Regions from separate parts of the Streptomyces sp. NPDC032198 genome, predicted to be linked through region 1. Evidence: riboswitches for the same ligand, from Rfam matches in the RefSeq annotation. Region 1 holds a riboswitch; each other region holds the start of a gene.

Region 1 (5,496 bases):
CCTGGAGCCCGGCGACGGCCCGCAACAGCGTCGACTTGCCACTGCCGCTCGGCCCGAGCACGCACACGATCTCGTGCTCCTCGACGTCAAGCCCGACCCCGTCGAGCACGGCCCGCGCCCCGAACCGAACGGTCGCATCAGCCAGAGTCAGCAGCCCCGCACCCTGCCCCGACCCCACACCCACACCCACACCCACACCCATCAGAACTCCCCAGTCGTGCGGTCGGTACGGAGGCGTTCGAGCAGTAGCAGCGACACCGCGCACACCACCATCAAGATCGTCGAAAGTGCCATCGCCTGCCCGTAGTTGAGCTCACCGGCCCGCCCCAGGAGGCGGGCCACGGCGACCGGCAGGGTCGGGTTGTCCGGCCGCGCGATGAACACCGTCGCGCCGAACTCCCCCAGGGACACGGCGAAGGCGAACCCGGCGGCGATCAGCAGTGCCCGTCTCACCATCGGCAGATCGACCTCACGCCACGCCCGCAGCGGCGACGCTCCGAGCACGGCGGCCGCCTCGCGCAGGCGTCCGTCCACCGCGCGCAGGACGGGAAGCATGGTGCGTACGACGAAGGGCACGCCCACCAGCGCCTGCGCGAGCGGCACCAGGATCCACGTGGACCGAAGGTCCAGCGGCGGCTTGTCCAGCGTGATCAGGAACCCGAAGCCGACCGTCACCGCGGACACCCCGAGCGGCAGCATCAGCAGCGCGTCGAAGCCGCGCACCAGGCGGCCGGCCCTCCGGGTGAGCGCCGCCGCCGCGAGCCCGCCGACCACCAGGGCGATGGCGGTGGCGGCGAGCGCGTACTGGAGCGAATTCCACACGGCCTCGATCGGCGGGACGAGGAAGGCCCCGCCCTCCGCCGATGTCAGTTCCTTGTAGTAGGTGAAGCCGTAGCCGTCGGGGGTGCTCAGTGACCGCTCGATCAGGACCCCGAGCGGCAGCAGGATCAGCACGGCGATGGTGAGCATGACCCCGCCCAGCAGCGCCCACTGCCCCGCGCCGCGCGGCCGCCGCGCCACCCCGGACGCGTCGACGAGCTTCAGCGCACTCTCCCGCCTGCGCACCGTCCACGCGTGCACGGCGAGGATCAAGCCCACCGCCACGAACTGAACGATCGTCAGGACGGCGGCCGTGGACAGGTCGAGGAGCTGGGCGGTCTGCCGGTAGATCTCGACCTCGAGGGTCGAGTACGCGGGCCCGCCGAGGATCTGCACCACACCGAACGAGGTGAAGGTGAACAGGAAGACCATGAGCGAGGCGGCGGCTACCGCGGGCCCGAGCGCGGGCAGCGTCACGGTCCGCCACGCGGTCCACCGCGAGGCGCCGAGCATCCGCGCGGCCTCTTCCTGGCGCGGGTCGAGCTGCGACCAGAGCCCGCCCACCGTCCGTACGACGACGGCGTAGTTGAAGAAGACGTGCGCGAGCAGGATCGCCCACACAGTCGTGTCGAGGCGCACGCCCCACATCTCGTCGAGCAGCCCGCCCCGGCCGAGCAGCGCGAGGAACGCGGTCCCGACGACGACCGTCGGCAGCACGAACGGCACCGTGACGACCGCCCGGAGCACCTGCTTGCCCCTGAACTCGAAGCGCGCGAAGACATACGCGCCGGGGAGCGCGATCAGCAGCGTGAGCGCGGTCGACGCGAGCGCCTGCCAGGTGGTGAACCACAGCACGTGCCGGACGTCGGACTGCCCGACGACCTCCGCGATCCGCCCGAACTGCCACGCCCCGCCCACCTTCAAGCCGCGCGCGACGATCGCGGCGACCGGATAGGCGAAGAAGACCGCGAAGAACGCGACGGGCACGGCCATCAGACCGAGCCGCGCCGCGCCCCCGCGCGAGCGCCCCTTACGGGAAGCGCTCCCCTTAGGGGATCCGCTTACTTCAGTACGAGCGAGGTCCACGACTTGACCCACTGATCACGGTTGTCGGCGATCTTCTTCGGGTCCATGGTCTCCGGGTCGTCGACCTTCACGCCGTGCTTGACGAACAGCTCGGGCAGCTCGGTCTTCTCCCGCACCGGGTTCACGAACATGTTCAGCGGCATGTCCTTCTGGAACTCGGCGCCGATCAGGAAGTCGAGCAGCGCCTTGCCGCCCTTCTCGTTCTTGGCGTTGCTGAGCAGACCCGCGTACTCGACCTGCCGGAAGCAGGTGCCGGTCGCGACGCCGGTCGGCGCCTGCTTGGGCTGCGGCTTGGCGTAGAGCACCTCGACGGGCGGCGACGAGGCGTACGAGACGACGAGCGGCCGGTCGCCCTTGGCCTTCTTGCCGCCGGCGGACCCGGAGAACTCTTCGTTGTAGGCCTGCTCCCAGCCGTCGACGACCTTGACGCCGTTGGCCTTGAGCTTCTTCCAGTAGCCCTGCCAGCCGTCGTCGCCGTACTGCGCGGCGCTGCCGAGCAGGAATCCGAGGCCGGGCGAGGAGGTCGAGGCGTTCTCGGTGACCAACAGGTCCTTGTAGGCGGGCTTGGTCAGATCCGCGAAGGACTTCGGCGGCGCCAGCTTCTTGTCGGCGAAGTACTTCTTGTCGTAGTTGACGCAGATGTCGCCGCTGTCGACGGGCGTCACCCGGTGCTTGTCCCCGTCGACCCGGAACTCCGGCCCGACCTTCTCCGAGCCCTTGGCCTCGTACGACTGGAAGAGACCGTTGTCGAGCGCGCGCGAGAGCAGGGTGTTGTCGACGCCGAAGAAGACATCGCCCTGCGGGTTGTCCTTGGACAGGATCGCCTTGTTCACGGCCGCACCGGCGTCGCCGTCCTTCAGCACGTTGACCTTGTAGCCGGAGCTCTTCTCGAACGCCTTCAGTACGTCCTTGGAGACGTTGAAGGAGTCATGGCTGACGAGCGTGACGCTCTTGGAGTCGGCCTTGTCGCCGCTGTCCGACGAGCTGCCGCACGCGGAGAGCGCGACGAGCCCGATGCTCACCGCGACCGCGGTGACCGTGACCTTCTTGGTGGTGCTCACTGAGTTCATTCCTCCTGGAGTGACCAGGAAGAGACGCGGCCCTGCCCGCGGAACAGACCGGATCGGACCGGTCCGCGGGCAGGGCGCAACAGCTTGAGTGATGTCCGAACTTCCTACCCGGAATGACCCGGGCAAGGTTCAGAGGGTCTGCGGCCAACCTGTCCTTGGCTGCCGCACTCTCAGCGCTGTGGCGCTCCCCTGTCGGAATATGAAGATGTGTTCCGGCTATGAAGATGTGTTTCGGCCAGCCTATCGCCCGGCGGGCTAGCGCTCCGACGCGGCGAGCTGACCGCACGCCCCGTCGATCTCCTGGCCACGGGTGTCACGAACCGTGACGGGCACGCCATGGGCGGCGATGGCGTCCACGAAGGCCTTCTCGTCCTCGGGCCGCGAGGCCGTCCACTTCGACCCGGGCGTCGGGTTCAGCGGAATGAGGTTCACGTGCACGGGCTTGTTCTTCAGCAGCCGCCCGAGGCGGTCACCGCGCCAGGCCTGGTCGTTGATGTCGCGGATCAGCGCGTACTCGATGGAGAGGCGACGCCCCGACTTGGCGGCGTACTCCCACCCGGCGTCCATCACTTCACGCACGTTCCAGCGCGTGTTGACGGGTACGAGGGTGTCGCGGAGCTCGTCGTCGGGCGCGTGCAGCGAGATGGCGAGGCGGCACTTGAAGCCCTCGTCGGCGAACCGGTGGATGGCGGGCACCAGACCGACGGTCGACACGGTGATGCCACGCTGCGAGAGGCCCACACCGTCCGGCTCGGGATCGGTCAGCCTGCGAATCGCCCCGGTCACCCGGTTGTAGTTGGCAAGAGGCTCGCCCATCCCCATAAACACGATGTTGGAGAGCCGAGCGGGCCCTCCAGGGATCTCCCCGTCCCGCAGCGCGCGCATCCCGTCAACGATCTGGTGCACGATCTCGGCGGTCGACAGATTCCGGTCGAGCCCGGCCTGCCCGGTGGCACAGAACGGACAGTTCATCCCACACCCGGCCTGCGACGAGATGCACATCGTCACGCGGTCCGGATAGCGCATGAGCACGGACTCGACGAGCGTCCCGTCGAAGAGCCGCCACAGCGTCTTGCGCGTGGTGTCGTCGTCACAGCTGATGTGCCGCACCACGGACATCAGCTCGGGAAGCAGCGCCTCCTGAAGCTTCTGACGTGAACCGGCGGGAATGTCGGTCCACTGCTCCGGGTCGTGCGCGTACCGCGCGAAGTAGTGCTGCGAAAGCTGCTTGGCGCGAAACGGCTTCTCGCCGGCAGCGGCAACGGCTTCCTTGCGCTCGGCGGGCGTGAGGTCGGCGAGATGCCGCGGCGGCTTCTTGGCTCCGCGGGGCGCGACAAAGGTGAGTTCTCCGGGTACAGGCATGGTCCTTCCAGTGTCGCAGACGATGAGAGCCCTCCCCTGTCCACCCACGGCGGCGCTGAGAACCGGTCGGCCGAAGGTCTGTCATGTGCCTGACATAGATCACTAGAGTCTTCCCTGACAACATCAACTTCGCTGGAGGTAATCAGCACGTGTTGAATCAAACGGGGAAGGCGCTCTTGATCGGCGCCACCGCGGCGCTCGCCGTGACGACCGCGGCACCGGCCCACGCCGGGACCGGGGTCCGGGCCGCGGCGGTCAGCAAGCACCAGGAAGTGCGCTGCGTGAAGCAGAGCGGCAGGACCTGCGCTTACTCGGTCTCCTTCTTCTACTGGAACAAGAAGGGGTCCACCAAGCGTGGCCTGAACTACGTCCAGTCGGCCAGGTCTCCGTACAAGGCGGGTAAGGCCCGCTGGCTGTACAAGCAGCCGGGCGGCTCGACCCACGTCGGCAAGAGCTGGCGCAAGGCCCACTCGGTTCCGCACGGCAACGCCGCCGAGGTCGAGTGGGGCAAGGTCGGGACCACCACGGGGCCCAAGCTCCGCAAGGGCACGCTGGTCTGTGTGCAGTGGAAGAACCTCTCGCAGAAGGCGTGCCACAAGCTGAAGTAAGCGGCGTACGGCACACTGCGCGCGGCATGCGAAAAGGGGCTCGCCGTCCAGCTGGACGGCGAGCCCCTCACGTACACAAGCGCAGGTCAGCCGGACCCGACGAAGATGACCAGCAGCAGCCAGACCACCGGTGCGGTCGGCAGCAGTGAGTCGAGGCGGTCCATGATGCCGCCGTGTCCCGGCAGCAGCGTGCCCATGTCCTTGATGCCGAGGTCACGCTTGATCATCGACTCGCCCAGGTCCCCGAGCGTCGCGCTCGCGGCGACCGCGAGGCCGATGAGCAGCCCCTGCCACCACGTGCCGCCGTCGATCAGGAACTCCATGCACAGCGCGCCACCCGCCATCGCGAACGTCACCGCTCCGACCAGGCCCTCGCGGGTCTTGCCGGGGCTGATGCGCGGGGCGAGCTTGTGCTTGCCGAAGCGCCAGCCGATCGCGTACGCCCCGGTGTCGCTGACCACGGTCAGGAGCAGGAACGTGAGCACCCGCATCGCGCCGTCGTCCGCGGTGAGCATCATCGCCACGAACGTGGCGAGGAACGGGACGTAGAA
Region 2 (5,496 bases), on a different contig from region 1:
TTGGTGGCCATGAAGAGGTCCCCCCGGGTCGTCGGTGGCCTACGGGCCGCGGGTCCCCGGGGGACACACGGCCCGTACGCAACGGTTTTCCGTTTCGGTCGGACGCGCCTCGGTCGGACGCGTCCCGGTCAGACGGCGAGCGCCTGGGCGCGGCGCTTCACCTCCGTGCCGCGATTCTCACTGAGTGCCTGCGCGGGGGTGCCGGGCAGGGTCGGGTCGGGGGTGAAGAGCCACTCCAGCATCTCTTCGTCGGAGAAGCCGTCGTCCCGCAGGAGCGTCAGGGTGCCGGTGAGGCCCTTGACGATCTTGTCGCCGTCGATGAAGGCCGCCGGCACGGCGAGCGCGCGGTTCTCACCACGGCGCACGGCGATCAGCTGGCCCTCCTTGACCAGCTGGCGCACACGCGTCACCTCGACGTCGAGCATTTCTGCGATGTCGGGGAGGTGGAGCCACTCGGGGACGAGAGCATCAGTCTTTGCGTCAATCTCGGTCACGGGGACAAGCCTAGCTCCGGGCACCGACAGCGGCCGGGCAGCGGGTCCCCCTCGGTCCCGGCAGCGGTCCCGGCAGCGGTCCCGGCAGCGCTTAGGGCAGCACTGCCTTCTTGAGCGGTACGGCGGGGTCCGACGCCAGCTCGGCGGACAGGCGGGCGCCCGCCTCGATCAGCTTGCGGCCCTGTGCCAGGTCCCTGGGGCGGCCCACCGCGAGGAGGGCGACCAGGGCGCCCCGCCGGAGCCAGCACACGCTCCAGGCCGCCCCCGAGGGGTCGCCGCGCCACACCAGCTCGTCGGCGGACGCGTGATGACCGGCGTACTGGACGAAGCGGCCGAACTGCTCGGACCAGAAGTACGGGACCGGGTCGTACGCCGAAGGGGTCTCGCCGATGATGTTCGCCGCGACCGTGCGCGGGCCCTGGAGGGCGTTGTCCCAGTGGTGGACGAGCAGGCGCTCGCCATACCTTCCCGAAGGGAAGGAGGAGCAGTCGCCGACCGCGTACACATCGGGTTCCGACGTCCGCAGGTGGTCGTCGGCGAGGACCTCACGGTGGGCGCCCAGGGTGATGCCGGAGTCCGCGAGCCAGTCCGTGGCGGGGCGTGCGCCGATACCGACGACGACCGCGTCCGCGGGCAGCCGGGTGCCGTCGTCCAGGAGGACGCTGCCGGGCTCGACGCGGTCCACGCGCGCGTGGGTGCGCAGCTCGGCTCCGGAGTCGGCGTACCAGGACGTCATCGGCGCCGCGACCTCCGCGGGCAGCGCCCCGGCCAGCGGTCGCGCGGCGGCCTCGACGACAGTGACCGAGCAGCCCGCCTCGCGTGCGGCGGTCGCGAACTCGGCGCCGATCCAGCCGGCGCCGACGACCACGATGCGGTGCTGTTCGGCGAGCACGGGCCGCAGCCGCTCGGCGTCGTCGAGGGTGCGCAGCAGATGGACGCCGGGGACCCCGGAGACGCCGGGCAGCAGGATGGGCCGGGCGCCGGTGGCGATGACGAGGGCGTCGTAGGGCACCGGGCCCGACGCGGTGTCCAGTGCGTGGTCCGCGGGGCGGACGCCCGTGACCTCGTGGCCCAGGCTCAGCTCGATGCCGAGCGCCTCGAAGTCGATGTCGAAGGCGGAGCCCTCCGCCTTGCCGAGCAGCACGGCCTTGGACAACGGCGGCCTGTCGTACGGCTGATGGGGCTCCGCGCCGATCAGGGTGACCGCCCCGGCGAACCCCTGCTCGCGCAGGGCCACGGCGGTCTGCACCCCGGCCATCCCCGCACCGACGATGACGACCCGGCGCTCTTCCTGCCTCCGCTGCTCACTCACCCGATCACTCTAGGGCGGCGGGCGACGCGCGTCTCAGGGCCCCGCGAGGAGATCTCTGACACACCGTCACTGCTCCTGACCGCACAGCTGCCCTACCTACCCCGGGACACCAAAGGCTAAGGTTGCCGTGCAGAGCACTCGCGGGAGCCCGGACGCACCGGGCTGAGAGGGAGGCTGGACGGCCTCCGACCGTACGAACCTGATCCGGGTCATGCCGGCGAAGGGAGGGGCTGGACGCCCATGCATCCACGTACACCACCCCGAGAGACGACCGACGTCCTTGTCGTCGGGGGCGGCATCATCGGCCTGGTCACGGCCTGGCGGGCGGCCCAGCGCGGCCTGTCCGCCGCGGTCGTGGACCCCGAGCCCGGCGGCGGCGCGGCGCAGGTCGCCGCGGGCATGCTGGCCGCCGTCACCGAGCTGCACTACGGGGAGCAGACGCTGCTCGGCCTGAATCTGGCCTCCGCGCAGCGCTATCCCGAGTTCGCGGCCGAGCTGACCGAGGCGAGCGGCCGCGATCTCGGCTACCGCGCGTGCGGCACGCTCGCCGTGGCGCTCGACTCCGACGACCGTGCCCATCTGCGGGAGCTGCACGCCCTTCAGCAGCAGTCGGGGCTCGCCTCGGAGTGGCTGAGCGGGCGCGAGTGCCGCCGCCTCGAACCGATGCTCGCACCGGGGGTCCGGGGCGGACTGCGCGTCGACGGCGACCACCAGATCGACCCGCGCAGGCTCGCCGCGGCGCTCCTGGTGGCCTGCGAGCGGGCGGGCGTGGCCTTCCACCACGCGTGGGTGGACCGTCTCTCGGTCGTACGGGACCGGGCCACCGGAGTCGTCCTCGCCGACGGCACCGCCCTGGAGGCCGGTCAGACCGTGCTCGCCGCGGGCAGCCTCAGCGGACGCCTCTCCGGCGTCCCCGAGGGTGTCCTGCCGCCAGTACGCCCCGTGAAGGGGCAGGTGCTGCGGCTCACGGTGCCGCAGCGGTACGCGCCGTTCCTGAGCCGCACCGTGCGCGCCGTGGTGCGTGGCAGCCACGTCTACCTGGTGCCGCGCGAGAACGGCGAGCTCGTCGTCGGCGCGACCAGCGAGGAACTCGGCTGGGACACGACGGTCACGGCGGGCGGCGTGTACGAGCTGCTGCGGGACGCCCACGAGCTCGTACCCGGCATCACGGAACTGCCGCTGACGGAGACCCGCGCGGGCCTGCGCCCCGGCTCCCCCGACAACGCGCCGCTGCTCGGCCCGACCGCGCTCCCCGGCCTCCAGCTGGCCACCGGGCACTACCGCAACGGCGTCCTTCTGACGCCCGTCACCGGTGACGTCATGGCGCACGCCCTGACCACCGGCGAACTGCCCGACGAGGCGCGGGGGTTCACCCCTCTGCGCTTCGCCGGCACCCCCCGCACGCAGCGCTTCATGGAGCAGCCCGCATGACCCTCCCAGCAGTGACAGCCGTCTCCGTCAACGGAGAAGCACGCGACGTTGCCGCGGGCACCACGCTCGACGCCCTCGTCGCCACCCTGACCACGGCCCCGTCCGGCGTCGCCGCCGCCCTCAACGAAACCGTCGTCCCGCGCACGCGCTGGTCTGACACCCCGCTCAATGACGGCGACCGCGTCGAGGTCCTCACAGCCGTACAAGGAGGCTGAACCGACATGGCAGACGATCCCTTCGCCATCGGCGGGCTCACCCTTTCCTCCCGACTGATCATGGGTACGGGCGGTGCGCCGAGCCTCGACGTCCTGGAACGCTCCCTCGTCGCCTCCGGGACGGAGCTGACGACGGTCGCGATGCGCCGCCTCGATCCCGGCGTGCAGGGCTCCGTGCTCTCCGTCCTGGACCGCCTCGGCATCCGTGTGCTGCCGAACACGGCGGGCTGCTTCACCGCGGGCGAGGCCGTCCTGACCGCCCGGCTCGCGCGGGAGGCGCTCGGCACCGACCTGGTCAAGCTGGAGGTCATCGCGGACGAGCGCACGCTGCTTCCCGACCCGATCGAGCTCATCGACGCCGCCGAGACCCTCGTCGACGACGGCTTCACGGTCCTCCCGTACACGAACGACGACCCGGTGCTTGCCCGGAAGCTGGAGGACGTGGGCTGCGCGGCGATCATGCCGCTGGGCTCCCCCATCGGCTCGGGGCTCGGCATCCGCAACCCGCACAACTTCCAGCTGATCGTCGAGCGCGCGGGCGTGCCGGTGATCCTGGACGCGGGGGCGGGCACGGCGTCCGACGCGGCGCTCGCGATGGAACTGGGGTGCGCGGGTGTGATGCTCGCCTCCGCTGTTACCCGGGCGCAGGAACCGGTCCTGATGGCCGAGGGCATGCGGCACGGCGTCGAGGCCGGACGGCTCGCGTACCGTGCGGGGCGCATTCCCCGGCGCCACTTCGCCGAGGCGTCCTCGCCCGTGGAGGGAATGGCCCGGCTCGACCCGGAGCGGCCCGCGTTCTGAGCGTCCCGCCCCTGTTACAGCTCGGCTGCAGTCGGGGCCCGAGTCCGACCGGGCGGGCAACGGTGTCAGCGGTGGCTCGTAGACTCCCTGCGTGGACACGACCCTTCAGGACCCGCTCGTCGGGCAGGTGCTCGACGGCCGCTACCGCGTGGACGGGCGGATCGCGGTCGGCGGGATGGCCACGGTCTACCGGGCCGTGGACACCCGCCTCGACCGCGTGCTCGCGCTCAAGGTGATGCACCCGACGCTGGCCGCCGACGTCTCATTCGTCGAGCGCTTCATCCGCGAGGCGAAGTCGATCGCCCGGCTCTCGCACCCGAACGTGGTGGGGGTGTACGACCAGGGCGCCGACGGTGCGTACGTCTATCTCGCGATGGAGTACGTCGCGGGATGCACCCTGCGTGACGTGCTCCGCGATCGCGGCGCCCTGCAGCCGCGCGCGGCCCTCGACATCCTGGAGCCGGTCCTCGCCGCGCTCGGCGCCGCGCACCGCGCGGGCTTCGTGCACCGCGACATGAAGCCGGAGAACGTCCTCATAGGGGATGATGGCCGGGTCAAGGTCGCCGACTTCGGGCTCGTGCGCGCGGTGGACACCGTCACGAACACGACCGGCACGGTCCTCGGCACCGTCTCCTATCTCGCTCCCGAGCAGATAGAACACGGCACGTCCGACACGCGTGTGGACGTGTACGCGTGCGGGGTCGTGCTCTACGAAATGCTGACCGGCGCCAAGCCGCACTCCGGTGAGTCCCCCGCCCAGGTGCTCTACCAGCACCTCCACGAAGACGTACCGCCCCCGTCGGCGGTCGTTCCGGGGCTCCCCGTCGAGCTCGACGAGCTGGTCGCCTCCGCCACCGCCCGCACACCCGACGTCCGCCCGTACGACGCGGTGGCGCTCCTCGGGCAGGCCAGGGCGGCGCGGGCCGCGCTCTCCGTGGAGCAGCTGGACGCGGTGCCGCCGCAGGCGCTCACGGCGAGCGGAAGCGACGGCCACGACAACTCCGACGACCGTACGAACGTGATCCCACGCGCGGGGCGGCCCGTACAGCTGCCGCTCCCCACGGACGGCGCCACGGCCGCGGACGAGGACCGGCAGAACCGGCAGGACCAGCTCAACCGCACGAGCATCCTGGCGACGCCGCCGCCCGCCCCGCCGGCCGCCCCCGGCCGCGGGCGCCCCAACCCGCGCCGCCGCATGATGACGGTGATCGCCGCCGTGCTCCTCGCGCTGGGCCTCGGCGCC
Region 3 (5,496 bases), on a different contig from region 1:
CTGGTGGAAGTGGTGGACGGGACCGTGACCGTGGCCGACGTGCAGGGTGTCGGCCGCGCGCAAGGCCCCGGTCAGGTAGTCCTTCGCGGCGCGGACAGCGGTGTTCCAGTCGCTGTGCTGCGGGCGCAGGGCGGCGATCGCGGCGGAGAGGGTGCAGCCGGTGCCATGGGTGTTGCGCGTGTTCACGCGAGGCGCGGACAGCTCGGTGACGCCCGCGCCCAGGGCGCCCGTGGCGTCTGTGCCGTCGGCGAGGATGTCGACGGAATCTGCGTCGTGCGTGTGGTGGCCGCCCTTGAGCAGGACCCGCCGGGCGCCGGTGTGGAGGAGCGCGTGGGCCTGCTCGATGGCGTCGGTGCGGTTCTTGGCGGCGGCGATGCCGAGGAGGTCGCCGGCCTCGGGGAGGTTGGGGGTGATGAGGTCGGCGAGAGGCAGGAGACGCTCGCGCAGCACGGTTACCGCATCGGCCTCCAGGAGGCGGTGACCGCTGGTCGAGACCATGACGGGGTCCAGGACGACGTAGCGGGGGCGGTGGCGCTCCAGCGCGTCCGCGACGGCTGCGGCGATGGCGGCGTCGGCCAGCATTCCGATCTTGACGGCGTCCACCCGGACGTCGGCGAACAGCGTGTCGAGCTGCTCGGTGACGAACGCCGCAGGCACGGCATGGATGCCGGTGACGCCCTGGGTGTTCTGTGCGGTCAGGGCGGTCAGGACTGCTGTTCCGTAGGCGCCGTTGGCGGAGAACGCCTTCAGGTCGGCCTGGATGCCGGCGCCGCCGGAGGGGTCGCTGGCGGCGATGCTGAGGGCGATGGGCGGGCTGGTCACGCGGGGACCTCCTGGCGCAGGGTGCGGATGAGGGAGTGCGCTGCGGCCTCGGGGTCGGACTGTCCGCAGACCGCGCTGACGACAGCGAGCCCGGCCGCACCGCTTGCCCTGACCGCGGCGGCCTCGGATGCGCCGATCCCGCCGATGGCCACGCATGGCAGCGGGCTCTCCTGGACGATCCGGGCCAGGCCTCCCAGGCCGAGCGGGGCGTCCGCGTCTGGCTTGGTGGACTGCGGGAACACCGGACCGACACCGAGGTGGTCGACGGCATCCGGTACGTGCGCCAGCTGCCCGGGACGGCTGACGGACAGGCCGATGTAGGCATGGGGGCCGAGCCGCTGCCGGGCGGTCGTGGGGGAGAGGTCCCGCTGCCCCAGGTGGACGCCGTCCGCGTCCAACCAGACCGCCACATCCAGACGATCATTGACGATCAAGGGGACACCGGTGCCGGCGAGTTCGGCCTGGATCCTCCGGCCCAGCGCGCACAGCGTGCGGGCGTCCGCGTCCGGATCGCGCAACTGGACAGCGGTCACACCGCCCTTGACGGCGGCCGCCACTGTGGCCGCGACACCACGGTCGCCGCAGAGCCGGGTGTCGGTGACGAGATACAGGGATAGGTCAAGTGGTGGTCGCATGGGTTGCTCCTTGGGGTCTCCCGGCCGGGGAAGGGCGGGGGAAACGCATCGGGAGGTGCAGGGAAAGGCAGGGCCCTGACGTGCAGGAACCTTGAGTTGTCCGCAGGGGCGAGGGTGTGCGTCTGCGGGGTCTGACGCACTTGGTGGTGGGGTCGCACCCCAGGTCGGCGGAGGCTGTTCAGCAGGTGGCGTTCGGCCGACCGCTCGCTGCCAACCCGGCAACACCGCTGCGCTCAGCGCAGGTTGAGAGCCTCGGCGAGCCGGTCCGGGCTGAGCTCGTACAGTGCATCGATCAGTGCGACCGCGAACGTGCCGGGCCCCGTCGAGCGCGTGGCGGCACTCTCCGCGGCCACGGTGAGCAGGCCCGACGCGGCAGTGGCGGCCAGCAGTGCATCGCCCGTGACGGCCGTGCAAGCAGCCACCAGGGCGCCCAGTGAGCAGCCGGTACCCGTCACCCGTTGCAGCAGCGGGTGACCATTGGCCACACGCACCACGCGCGTCCCGTCCGTAAGGACGTCCTCCGGACCGCTCACAGCGACCGCGCAGCCGTAGCGCCGGCCCAGCCCGCCGGCCGCGTCCAGCGCCGCCTCGGGGGCGTCCGTGCTGTCCACGCCGCGCCCGCCCGTGCCGCCGCTGTCCAGGGCCAGGATCTCGGAAGCATTGCCGCGAATGACCGCTGGAGGCGCGATCTCCAGGAGTTCGCGGGCCAGGCCGGTGCGCCAGGGCAGCGCGCCGACCGCCACCGGGTCGAGCACCCACGGGCGCCCGGCCCCGGCCGCTTCTTTGACCGCGACGCGCATCGCCTCGGCCGTCGCGGACGTGACCGTCCCCAGGTTGATCAGGACGCCCCCGGCCACCCGGGCCAGTGCTCCGGCCTCCTGCGGGCTGTGCACCATCGCGGGGGAGGCCCCCGCCGCGAGCAGCACGTTCGCGGTGAACTGCGACACCACGACGTTGGTCAGGCAGTGCACAAGGGGTGCGGAGCTCCGCAGCGACGCGATCACGTCCGCCACGGCATCACGGGAAACGGCAGGGCCGTTCTGGGCAGGTACGGAGGCAGCATCCATCGTCAACACTCTTCCTACGCCGGCATTACCCGGTCCAGGTTCATGCGGTCGGCGGAAAGGGGAGCAAGTCCCGTCCGCCCTCTCAGCCCGGCTACTCCCGAGCTCCCGCGGTGGTCACCACGCAATGTACCTCCCCCGGGAACGGGAGTTCGCACTCGGGGCACCGCACGGCAGGACACGGCTCTGCCGGAGGAACTGACAAGGCCGCCGCCCTGGTGCACACTCTGGGCGCAGACTCGTAGCCCGTGTCGTATTGCTCGCCGGGCGGGAGGTCCGTGACGAGGTCTCTGAGGCTGTGCAGTGCGTCGGTGAATCCCGCGACCACCTGACCGATGCGATCCTGCATAGCTCCAGATTTCGTCAACCCGTCAACCTTTGCAATGGGAGATCTCTCCAAGCTCGGCGGTTGGCCCACCGGGCTTCACGTCTCGGCACGGCGGAACTTATGGTTTGTGGGTTACCCAGAGCAGTTCCGCCGGCCAGCGGTGTGCCCAGTCGGGAGGGTCGGTTTCGTTGTAGCCGTTGGGTGTTCCGAGTTCGGGCCGCGGCTCGATGAGGTCGTCGATGATGAGACCCGCGCCGCGCAGGACCTTGACCCAGTCGCCGTAGGTGAGCTGATAGCTGGTCGCGCCGTCGTCTTCGGCGATGGCGCTCAGCCCGAAGTAGTCCTTCTGCAGCGTCGTGGTCACGCGGCTGGCGGCTTCGTCGTAGCAAGCTTCGAACCAAGGGCTGGCGACGTTGAACACCAGGCGCCCGCCTCGGCCCAAGACGCGTGCGGCCTGCGGGACGGCCAGGTGCGGGGGCGCCCAGCTGAGCCCACCGAAGTCGCAGAACACCAGGTCGAAGCTGTCGGCGGCGAAGGGGAGTTGTTCGGCGGCGCCTTGCACCAGCGGGTAGCGGACGGCTCCCATCGCGCGGGCCGCTGCGGCGAGTTGGGCTTCGGACAGGTCGATCCCGACCACGGAGGCACCCTCGGCGGCGAGCGCCCTGGACCACTGGCCGGCGCCACAGCCGAGTTCGAGGACGCGCTTGCCGGTGACGTCGCCCAGGGCGTGCAGGTGCGCGTCGGGGATGGAGTACATGCCCCACAGCCGGGGTGTGGCGCCGATTTGCGGGTCGTGCTCGTGCTGGTAGGCGCTGCTGATCTGGTTCCAGAGCCGCCGGTTGGCGGGGATGCTGTCCACGCGCCGACTCCAGCACTGCCTGCCGGGGGCGGTCAACACGATTATGGCACTGGGCGGCCCTCGCCTCGGTTGCTTCCCCGGCGCTTTGCCGACGGCGAGCAGATCATGCGTGTGCCCCTCGACGGTGGTGAGCGTCGGTCGGTTGGTATCGCCGACGTGACGGTCCATCGCAACTTCTACTCGATAGTGGACAAGAACGGTCAGCTCGAAGACACCGTGGAGGTTCCAGGGCCCGGCGGGCGGGGAGCTGGCAGGTCCAGCCGTGCCGTTTGAGCAGGGCCGCGACGCCCTGGGCGGCTCGGCGCATCGGTGACCCCGGTGGCCCTCGTCGTCGGAGCGTCACCGCGCAGCGGTCAGCGGTCACGGGTGAGCGCGGTGGCGAGTTGGGTGCGGGAGCGGATGCCGAGTTTGCGGTAGATGCGGCTCAGCACGGTTTCTACGGTCTTGACCGAGATGAACATCTGCTGGGCCGCTTCCTGGTTCGTCGCGCCGGTGCGCACGAGTTCGGCCAGATGCAACTCGTGTTCGGTCAGACGCTGGGGCGTCGGCGGAGCCGAGCTGCTGGGTGCGGAGGGATGGCCTGTCAGGTGGGTCAGGTGGTTGTTCGCGAGCGCGGTCCAGGGGCGTGCTTCGGCGTCCTCGAAGAGCGTACGAGCCCTTTCCCACGCCGTTCGCGCAGCGGCGGCACGCCGACGGCGGCGCTCGACACGGCCGCGCAGCAGGTGGGTGCGGCCCTCCTCGACGGGGAGGCCGAGCGCGGCGAAACCGTGGGCAGCGTCCGCCAGGAGTTCCGCGGCCTCTTCGACGGCGTCGGCACCGTCGAGGTAGCGGCACAGGCCTCGGGCGCGGGTCAGCGCTGCGCGCAGAGCGGCGTGCGCGGGGTGCGCTCCCACCCGTTCCTGCATGTGCTCCAGCAGACCGCGGGCCTCGTCCGTACGACCGCAGAGCGCGTACGCCTCCACCGCGTCCCCCTGCCAGCGCAGCACCGCCGGATCAGCGGCCCCCGAGCGCGACTCCAGCTCCGCGACCTCCGACAACGTCGCGGCGGCCTTCTCGACGCGACCGGTGTGCAGAAGCGCAGCCCCCAGGGCCCACAGGCCGCGTGTGGTGTGCAGCGCATCCTGTTCCTCGCGCGAGGCGCGCACGCCGTGGGCGGCGTAGCGCAGTGCATGGGCGAAACTGCCGCCGCCGGCCTCGGCCATGGCCGCCGTATACCAAGCGGGACCGGGTGACAGGCCTGCCGCCGCCGTGAGGTCGACGGCGCGCGCCGACCAGCGCAGCGCCTGACCGCAGGCACCACGCCCTGCCTCGACCTCGGCGAGGCTGCGCCACAGGTCCACCAGGTCCTCCGGCTCACCGCACTCCTGGGCCGGGGGCATCAGCTGCAGGAGGAGAGCGCGGGCCTCGGGCAGGCGGGCGTCGAACACCGCGTGGCGGGCGGCGAGGTACTGGGGGCTGTTGCGGATCCCCAGCCGCGCGGGCGGCACGGCCAGCGCCAGTGCCCGGTCCAAGGTGGCCGTGGCGGTGTCGAGATGGCCCAGGACGCGCTGCATCCGGGCGGTCATCGTGAGCGCGGCCGCCTCCAGCGGGATGTCGCGAGCTGTCTCGGCCAGGCCGGTGGCGGCCTGTGCGTGGTGCAGGGCGCTTGTCGCATCCTCGCCGGAGAGGTTGGCCTGCACGGCGGCGCGTAGTTCGACGGCGGCGAGCAACGCGGGGTCCTGGGCGGCGGTTCTGCGGGCGGTGGCCAGCAACGGGCGCGTGCCGGCGGTGTCCTGACCGTGCGCGTCG

The links. A riboswitch is a leader RNA that binds a small molecule or an ion and turns the genes downstream of it on or off. The one in region 1 is predicted to bind thiamine pyrophosphate.
Region 2: another riboswitch for thiamine pyrophosphate. It lies ahead of thiO (glycine oxidase ThiO); the one in region 1 lies ahead of AB0E78_RS28205 (thiamine ABC transporter substrate-binding protein).
Region 3: another riboswitch for thiamine pyrophosphate. It lies ahead of thiM (hydroxyethylthiazole kinase); the one in region 1 lies ahead of AB0E78_RS28205 (thiamine ABC transporter substrate-binding protein).

What each region holds. Positions count from the first base shown of each region.
Region 1 covers NZ_JBEZVL010000011.1:89,944-95,439, forward strand. The annotation lists gene AB0E78_RS28195 (ABC transporter ATP-binding protein) at 1-202, opposite strand, end outside; gene AB0E78_RS28200 (iron ABC transporter permease) at 202-1,812, opposite strand; gene AB0E78_RS28205 (thiamine ABC transporter substrate-binding protein) at 1,881-2,975, opposite strand; TPP riboswitch at 3,059-3,176, opposite strand; gene rlmN (23S rRNA (adenine(2503)-C(2))-methyltransferase RlmN) at 3,231-4,337, opposite strand; gene AB0E78_RS28215 (hypothetical protein) at 4,487-4,945, shown strand; gene AB0E78_RS28220 (phosphatidate cytidylyltransferase) at 5,032-5,496, opposite strand, start outside.
Region 2 covers NZ_JBEZVL010000001.1:416,036-421,531, forward strand. The annotation lists gene thiE (thiamine phosphate synthase) at 1-11, opposite strand, end outside; gene AB0E78_RS01955 (Rv2175c family DNA-binding protein) at 129-494, opposite strand; gene AB0E78_RS01960 (FAD-dependent oxidoreductase) at 586-1,752, opposite strand; TPP riboswitch at 1,937-2,049, shown strand; gene thiO (glycine oxidase ThiO) at 2,047-3,237, shown strand; gene thiS (sulfur carrier protein ThiS) at 3,234-3,452, shown strand; gene AB0E78_RS01975 (thiazole synthase) at 3,459-4,253, shown strand; gene pknB (Stk1 family PASTA domain-containing Ser/Thr kinase) at 4,345-5,496, shown strand, end outside.
Region 3 covers NZ_JBEZVL010000008.1:354,454-359,949, forward strand. The annotation lists gene thiD (bifunctional hydroxymethylpyrimidine kinase/phosphomethylpyrimidine kinase) at 1-822, opposite strand, end outside; gene thiE (thiamine phosphate synthase) at 819-1,457, opposite strand; gene thiM (hydroxyethylthiazole kinase) at 1,691-2,470, opposite strand; TPP riboswitch at 2,518-2,643, opposite strand; gene AB0E78_RS23430 (class I SAM-dependent methyltransferase) at 2,968-3,708, opposite strand; gene AB0E78_RS23435 (helix-turn-helix transcriptional regulator) at 4,062-5,496, opposite strand, start outside.